Regions from separate parts of the Variovorax sp. genome, predicted to be linked through region 2. Evidence: riboswitches for the same ligand, from Rfam matches in the RefSeq annotation. Region 2 holds a riboswitch; the other holds the start of a gene.
What was found. Region 2 has a riboswitch for S-adenosylhomocysteine ahead of ahcY (adenosylhomocysteinase). Riboswitches for the same ligand answer to the same signal wherever they lie in the genome.

Region 1 (4,417 bases), 990 kb from region 2:
AACCACTCACGCTGGCGGCGGGCATCATAGCGAGGCTTTCCGTCAGGGTCATTCCAATGTCCGCGCAGCCCAGAAGGTCGAACATGGGCCGCTTCACGCTGTGGTCGGGGCAGGCCGGGTAGCCGGGCGCGGGGCGGATGCCGCGGTACTTCTCGGCAATCATGTCGTCGTTGCTCAGGCTCTCGTCGCTGGCGTAGCCCCAGAGGTCGGTGCGCGCGCGGTGGTGCAGCGACTCGGCGAAGGCCTCGGCCAACCGGTCGGCCAGGGCCTTGAGCATGATGGCGGAGTAGTCGTCGAGGTCGTCGATGAAGTACTTCTCTTTTTTCTCCACGCCCAGGCCGGCCGTCACGGCGAACACGCCCACGTAGTCCTTCAGGCCGCTCGCCTTGGGCGCGACGAAGTCGGCCAGGCAGCGGCTCGGGCGCATCACGCCGTCGATCACCTGCTTCTCGGTCTGCTGGCGCATGCCGTACCAGGTGAGCGCGACTTCGCTGCGCGTCTCGTCGGTATAGAGCTCGATGTCGTCGTCGTTCACCGTGTTGGCGGGCCAGAAGCCGACGATGCCGCTCGCGCTGAGCCAGCGGCCTTCGATCAGGCGCTTGAGCATGCGCTGGCCGTCGGCGTACACGCGCACGGCCTCGGTGCCGACGATCTCGTCCTTCAGGATGGCGGGGAACGGACCGGCCAGGTCCCAGGTCTGGAAGAACGGCCCCCAGTCGATGTACTTGGCAAGCTCGGTCAGGTCGAAGTTCCTGAACACGCGCCGGCCGATGAACTTGGGGCAAGGCGGCGTGTAGCTCGACCAGTCGATCGGCGTCTTGTTGGCGCGCACCTTGGCCAGCGGCCACAGCGGCACCTGCTTCTTGTTGGCGTGCTGGTGGCGCACCTTCTCGTAGTCGGCGTTGATCTCGTCGATGTACGCGGTCGCCTGGTCGCTCAGCAGCGACTGCGCCACGCTCACGCTGCGCGAGGCATCGGGCACGTAGACCACCGGGCCTTCGTAGTGCGGCGCGATCTTCACCGCCGTGTGCACGCGGCTGGTGGTGGCGCCGCCGATGAGCAGCGGAATCTTCTTGATGCGGAAGTGGTCGTCCTTCTGCATCTCGCCGGCCACGTACTGCATTTCTTCGAGGCTGGGCGTGATGAGGCCCGACAGGCCCACGATGTCAGCGCCCTCGACCTTCGCCTTGGCGAGAATTTCGTGGCACGGGACCATCACGCCCATGTTCACCACTTCGAAGTTGTTGCACTGGAGCACGACGGTGACGATGTTCTTGCCGATGTCGTGCACGTCGCCCTTCACGGTGGCGATGATGATCTTGCCCTTGGTGCGCACGTCGCGGCCCGCGGCCTCGTCCTGGCGCTTTTCTTCCTCGATGTAGGGAATGAGGTGGGCCACGGCCGACTTCATGACGCGCGCCGACTTCACCACCTGCGGCAGGAACATCTTGCCCTGGCCGAACAGGTCGCCCACGATGTTCATGCCGTCCATCAGCGGGCCTTCGATCACGTGCAGCGGGCGGCCGCCCTTGGCAAGGATCTGCTGGTAGGCCTCTTCGGTGTCTTCGACGATGAAGTCGGTGATGCCGTGCACCATCGCGTGCGACAGGCGCTGGTTGACGTGCACCGGGTTCTCGGGCGTGCCGCGCCATTCGAGCTTCTTGCTGTCGTCCTTGGCGCCGCTCCTGGCGGTCTCGGCCACCTCGACGAGGCGCTCGCCGGCGTCAGGGCGGCGGTTGAGCACCACGTCTTCCACGCGCTCGCGCAGGGTCGGCTCCAGGTCGTCGTACACGCCCACCATGCCGGCGTTGACGATGCCCATGTCCATGCCCGCCTTGATGGCGTGGTACAGGAACACGGTGTGGATCGCCTCGCGCACCGGGTCGTTGCCGCGGAAGCTGAAGCTCACGTTGCTTACGCCGCCCGACACCTTGGCGCCCGGCAGGTTCTCCTTGATCCAGCGCACGGCGTTGATGAAGTCGACCGCGTAGTTGTCGTGCTCCTCGATGCCGGTGGCAATGGCGAAGATGTTCGGGTCGAAGATGATGTCTTCCGGCGGGAAGCCCACCTCGTCGACCAGGATGCGGTAGGCCCGCTCGCAGATCTCGACCTTGCGTGCGTAGGTGTCGGCCTGGCCCTTCTCGTCGAAGGCCATGACCACGGCGGCGGCGCCGTAGCGCTTGACCAGCTTGGCCTCGTGCTTGAACTTGTCGACCCCCTCTTTCATGGAGATGGAGTTGACGATGCCCTTGCCCTGGATGCAGCGCAGGCCCGCCTCGATGACTTCCCACTTCGAGCTGTCGACCATCACCGGCACGCGTGCGATGTCGGGCTCGCTGGCAATGAGGTTCAGGAAGCGCACCATGGCGGCCTTGCTGTCGAGCATGGCCTCGTCCATGTTGATGTCGATCACCTGCGCGCCGTTTTCGACCTGCTGGCGCGCGACGGCCAATGCCTCTTCGAACTGGCCATTCAGGATCATCCGCGCGAAGGCCTTGGAGCCGGTGACGTTGGTGCGCTCGCCGATGTTGACGAACAGCGTGCCTTCGCCGATGGCGACCGGTTCGAGGCCGGACAGCTTCATGGGCGGGGGGGCCAGGGGGGCGGAATCGGGGGTAGCTGGAGCGGAAATCTGGGACATGGCCTCACCTGCGGAAGAGTCGAACAGGCGAGCGTCGTTGTCGCCCCAAGCCTGACGGCCGGCCGATGTGGCCCGCCGCTGCAACGCTCCTTGGGAAGGCGAGCATTTTAGGGCGATTCAATCCGCCACGGGGAAAACCCCAGTTTCCATTCCCGCCCGCATCCACAGAATGCGGCCACCGTTTTCGAACGAACGTTCGTTTTTTCAACCGACGCAAGGGAGTGCCGGATGGCCATGAAGTGGAATGTGGTTCTTTGCTGCGGGCTTGCCGCGGCGACGATGGCGATGACCCCCATGGCCCATGCGGCCGCCAGTGGCAGCTCGACGCTGGTGACCGCCCGGGCGACCTCCGACGAGGCGAAGACCAGATACCCCATCGTGCTGGTCCACGGCCTGCTGGGCTTCGACAACCTGCTGGGCGTCGACTACTTCTACGGCATTCCCGACAAGCTGGCCAGCGCCGGCGCGCGGGTGTATGTAGCGCAGGTCTCGGGCACCAACACCTCGGAGATCCGCGGCGAGCAGCTGCTGCAGGAGCTCAAGACCATCCGCGCGCTGGAAAAGAACCCGACGCTCAAGTTCAACCTGATCGGCCATTCCCAAGGCGCGCCCACGGTGCGCTACGTGGCGGCGGTGGCGCCCGACATGGTGGCGTCGGTCACCTCGGTGGGCGGCGCGAACGGCGGCTCCAAGGTGGCCGACCTGCTCGCCAGGCTGCCCGAGGGCGGCATCGCGCAAGGCGTGGTCGTCAAGGCCGTGGGGCTGCTGACGAACGTGATCGGCTTCCTCTCGGGCAAGGACCCGAGCCAGCTGCCGGAAGTGCCGCTGAACGCGCTGGCCTCGCTGACCACGGCCGGTGGCGCGGCCTTCGACGCCAAGTTCCCGCAGGGACGGCCCGCGCAGGGCTCGTCGTGCAACGTGAAGAGCGGCGCGGCGGTGGTGAACGGCGTGCGCTACTACTCGTGGGCGGGCGTGTCGACCGGCTTGAGCCTGTTCGACCTGAGCGACGCGCCGCTGTCGGCGCTGGGCACCCTCGCCTTCTTCGGCGAGGACAACGACGGCCTGCTCGCGACCTGCACCACGCGGCTCGGCACCCACCTGGGCGACTACCGCCAGAACCACCTCGACGAGGTCAACCAGGTGCTGGGCAACACCTACGGCAGCCAGTTCCCGTACTACGAGAAGAAGGTGCCGGAGATCTTCAAGGACCAGGCCGCGCGGCTGAAGAGCGCGGGCCTCTGAGGCGCCGGCCGTGGAAATGCGGTGGGTGCCCTGGGCGGCGGGCGGCGCGGTGCTGATCGCGGTCGGCGGCGGCTGGCTCGCGAGCCTCCCCGACGAAGACAGCCCCTTCGCCGCCGGGCGCGGGCCTGCCGTGGCGACCACCGCCACGGCAGGCCCCGACCAACGACCGGCGCAGCCGGCAGCGGCAGCCGTGGCACCCGACGCCCTGCTGAACAGCTCGCTCATCTCAGTCTTCGACCAGGTGCTGTCCGAGGCGCAGGCCGACAACAAGGCCGCGTTCATGGCCAAGGCCCCCGCCCTGCTCGCCAAGTACCTGCGCGAAGACTGGCGCGTGCGCGCGCTCGGGCTGCTCGAGCGCTATGTCGACATGCAGGAGGCCCTGACTTCGATGCCGCCGCCCGCGCCCGGCGACCCAGCGCAGCTGCGCCGCTCCCTGCAGGCGCGCGAGGCGATGCGCCGGCGGTACTTCGCGCCCGAGGAAATCGAAGGCCTGTTCGGCGATCAGATCCGGCAGGACAACTTCATGGCGGACAA
Region 2 (4,417 bases):
GCGCAGGCGCTTCTCGACCACCGCATACATGGCTTCGTCGCGCACGATGCCGCCCTTGCCGACCTGGCCCGGCTGCAGTTCGAACTGCGGCTTGACCAGCATCAGCAGGCGGCCGTCGTCCGCCAGGAACCCGACCACCGCCGGCAGCACCAGCGTGAGCGAGATGAAAGACAGGTCGCCCACGATCAGGTCGAAGCGCGACTCGCCCTCTTCCCCGAGGTCGTCGGGCGACAGCGCGCGCGCATTGACGCCCTCGATGGGCACCACGCGCTCGTCCTCGCGCAGCTTCGCATGCAGCTGCCCGTGGCCGACGTCGACGCCCACCACTTTCGTGGCGCCGCGCTGCAGCAGGCAGTCGGTGAAGCCGCCGGTCGACTGGCCCACGTCGAGGCACAGCTTGCCGGCCGGATCGACACCGCTCGCGGCCAGCGCGCCTTCGAGCTTGAGGCCGCCGCGCGACACATAGCGCGCCTCGGCCGCGTCGACCAGCTCGAGCTCGGCCGACTCGGGCACTTCGTCCTTGTTCTTGGCGACGTTGCGCCACGCGTCGCTCGTGCCCGCGTCGCGCCAGCGCATGCCGCCGGCGATGAGCCGCACGGCCTGCGAACGCGACGCGGCCAGGCCGCGCTCCACCAGCAATTGATCGGCGCGCATGCGCTGTCGATCAGTAGCGGTACGTGTCCGGCTTGTACGGACCGTTCTTGTCCACGCCGATGTAGGCGGCCTGCGCGTCGGTCAGCTCGGTGAGCATGGCGCCGACCTTCTTCAGGTGCAGGCGGGCGACCTTCTCGTCGAGGTGCTTGGGCAGCACGTAGACCTTGCCGGCCTCGTAGGCGTCGGGCTTGGTGAACAGCTCGATCTGGGCGATGGTCTGGTTCGCGAACGACGACGACATCACGAAGCTCGGGTGGCCCGTGCCGCAGCCCAGGTTCACGAGGCGGCCCTTGGCCAGCAGGATGATCTTCTTGCCGTCCGGGAAGGTGATGTGGTCGACCTGCGGCTTGATTTCTTCCCACTCGTACTTCTCGATCGAGGCGACGTCGATCTCGTTGTCGAAGTGGCCGATGTTGCAGACGATGGCCTGGTCCTTCATCTTGACCATGGTGTCGTGCGTGATCACGTCCTTGTTGCCCGTGGTCGTCACGAAGATGTCGGCCTTGTCGGCTGCATATTCCATCGTCACGACCTTGTAGCCTTCCATCGCGGCCTGCAGGGCGTTGATCGGGTCGATCTCGGTGACCCACACTTGCGCCGACAGCGCGCGCAGCGCCTGTGCCGAGCCCTTGCCCACGTCGCCGTAGCCGGCCACGCAAGCGACCTTGCCGGCGATCATCACGTCGGTCGCGCGCTTGATGCCGTCCACCAGCGACTCGCGGCAGCCGTACAGGTTGTCGAACTTGCTCTTGGTGACCGAGTCGTTCACGTTGATGGCGCGGAACAGCAGCGTGCCCTTGGCCGACATTTCGTTCAGGCGGTGCACGCCGGTGGTCGTTTCCTCGGTCACGCCGATGATTTCGGCGGACTTGCGGGTGTACCAGGTCGAATCGACCGCCAGCTTGGCCTTGATGGCGGCGTACAGGATGCGTTCTTCTTCGCTGGTCGGGTTGGCCAGCACGCTCTGGTCTTTTTCGGCGCGCTGGCCCAGGTGCATCAGCAGCGTGGCGTCGCCGCCGTCGTCCAGGATCATGTTCGGGCCTTCGCCCTTCGAGCCCTTGGGGCCGAAGTCGAAGATGGCGTGGGTGTAGTCCCAGTAGTCCTTCAGCGACTCGCCCTTGATGGCGAACACCGGCGTGCCCTTTTCGGCGATGGCGGCGGCGGCGTGGTCCTGCGTCGAGAAGATGTTGCACGAGGCCCATCGCACTTCGGCGCCCAGGGCCTGCAGCGTCTCGATCAGCACGGCCGTTTGAATGGTCATGTGCAGCGAGCCCGTGATGCGCGCGCCCTTCAGCGGCTGCGCCTTCGAGAACTCTTCGCGGATGGCCATCAGGCCGGGCATTTCGGTTTCCGCGATGCGGATTTCCTTGCGGCCCCAGGCAGCGAGGGACAGGTCGGCGATCGCCTGGTCGGCGGTCGAAACGGGGGTGGGCTTGAGAACAGCGCTCATGAGAACTCCAACAAAACTGGTTTGAAAGATGCCACTGCGTTCGGGGAAAAGGACTCACCGCGAGAACAGCGGGTGAGCGTGGTTGCGATGTGGATCCGAGCCTCACGCCTGGCGGCGCTGCAACGCTCCTCGGGACGGGGCATTGTAGACGGGGCGAGCGGCCGCGCCAACCTCGGGGATTTGCACCAATTTCGACCATCTTCTGCCGTCTTCGGCTGACATTTGCCAGCCTCAACGTTAAAGCCCCCGCTTTTTACGATTTGCTCAGGTTCGGTTCAGTATCCAGCCGGCTCGCTGCCGGGCCCATCAGACAAAGAAGAGGGCTCAACATGAGGATGACGAGATATCTCGCGGGTTGTGGACTGGCCGCCTTGCTGGCGGCCTGCGGGGGCGGAGGCAGCAGTGGTGGCGGCGCGGGCGGCGGCCTGCCGCTGGCGGGCCTGGATGCCGGGCAGCAGGCGCAGGCCCCGGCGGCAACGCCCGAGTCCGCGCCGGCGGCCCGGGCAAGCAAGGCCGCACTGGCCGGCGCCGACGCGCGCAGCGGCACCTACCGCGTCTATGCATCCAACGGCACCCAGCAGCAGCTGGCGCTCGACTTCGACGCCGGCAGCTACACGATGACGGACAACCTCGGCGCGGCCGAGGCCGGCACCTTCGCCGAAGACTTCACCGAGCCGGGCACCTACGTCTTCGCCAGCAGCCGCATCACCACGGCCGCCAACACGGCGCGCTTTCGCGTGGCGGCGGACGTTGTCGTCGGCGCGTTCCCGTTCCAGACGGCGTACTCGAGCCCCGCGGCCTACGCGGCCTACGCGGCGCAGCCTTTCGTGGCGGCGCGCGACTTCGTCAACACCGCGGCGCTGCTGGACGGCACCTACAACCGCTTCAGCGTGACGCGCAGCCCCGGCGGCGCGCAGGACTCGACGTTGCTGGCCATGCGCCTCTCGGGCAGCGGCACGGTGCTGGAGATGTGCAACGACGCGATCATCTACAAGATCGATCTCTGCCCGGCAGCCTCGAAGCGCACCTATGCGGTAGCGGCCGGCGCCGACGACACGTGGGTCGGCACCAACGTCACCAACAGCAGCGACGTCGCCAACTTCCGCATGGCGCGAATCGGTGGCCAGAACGTCTATCTCGCCGGGGGCGTCAACCTGGCGCCGGCCATGCAGTTCATGCGCATCGGCCTGCCAGAGTCCTCCGGCTGGCCCACCACTCGAGGTGTCGGCGCGTCGACCACGGGCAGCTGGGGCAGCAACCTGATCGACACCGCGAACTCGGTGCGCACGTCCACCGGCACGGACGGCACCTACGGCAGCCTGACGATGCCGGTGGGCGGCACGTTTGCGCAGCAGCCCGAAGGCATCCGGCTCGTCAACGGCAGCGGCACGAGCAAGTACTTCGCCATGCAGAACGGCCTGCTCTCGGTGCTCGTCGGCGCGCGCAACCCGAACACGCAGGGCTACCTGCAGCTCAACCTGATCGACCCCGGCGCGGCGCCCGATGCGCGCAACGGCCGCTACAAGGTCTACGCCACCAACGGCACGCGGCAGACGCTGGCGCTGAACCTCGACAGCAAGCGCTACGAGATGACCGACGAAGCCGGCACCGTCGCCTCGGGCAGCTTCGCCGAGGACACGGCCGAGGCCGGCAGCTTCGTGTTCGACAGCAGCCGCATCACGAGCCCGGTGAACACGGCGCGCTTCCGGCTGGCCGCGGACACGGTGGTCGGATCGTTCCCGTTCGCGGTTGCGCAGGTCACGCCGGCGAGCTACGGCGTGCGGCCCTTCGTGGCATCGCGCGCGCTGGTGAAGACGCAGGCAGCGCTCGACGGCGTCTACAACCGGCTGGGCATCAACCTGACTGCGACCACCGGCGATTCGTCGATCACGCAGATCCAGGTTGCGAGCGGCGGCACCACGCTCTACCTGTGCAACAACAGCACGATCTACCGCATCGACACCTGCCCCGCGGCAACGCTGCTGACCTATACGGTGTCGCCGGGCGCCACCGTCGACACCTGGAACATCGTGAACGTGGCGAACCCGTTGGACCACGGCAGCTTCGCGATCGCGCGGGTGGGCAACGAGAACGTCTATCTCTCGGCCGGTGTCGTGCCCTCGACGCCCACCACGTCGGTGTTCCGCATCGGCCTGCCCGAACGCGCGGCCTGGCCCACGGTCACCGCGCGCGGCGGCGCCGCCAACGGCGGCTGGGGCAGCACGGCCGTCGACGCATCGAGCTATGCGCGCACCCGTGTGCTTCCCGACGGCACGGCGGGCACGCTGAACGCCACGCTGGGCTCCATGGGTG

Region 1: another riboswitch for S-adenosylhomocysteine. It lies ahead of metH (methionine synthase); the one in region 2 lies ahead of ahcY (adenosylhomocysteinase).

Annotation. Positions count from the first base shown of each region.
Region 1 is NZ_OZ257247.1:4,953,203-4,957,619, forward strand. It holds gene metH (methionine synthase) at 1-2,584, opposite strand, end outside; S-adenosyl-L-homocysteine riboswitch at 2,664-2,739, opposite strand; gene ACQY8B_RS23150 (esterase/lipase family protein) at 2,927-3,883, shown strand; gene ACQY8B_RS23155 (lipase secretion chaperone) at 3,900-4,417, shown strand, end outside.
Region 2 is NZ_OZ257247.1:77,137-81,553, reverse strand. It holds gene ACQY8B_RS00375 (TlyA family RNA methyltransferase) at 1-654, opposite strand, end outside; gene ahcY (adenosylhomocysteinase) at 665-2,104, opposite strand; S-adenosyl-L-homocysteine riboswitch at 2,172-2,241, opposite strand; gene ACQY8B_RS00365 (hypothetical protein) at 2,434-4,417, shown strand, end outside.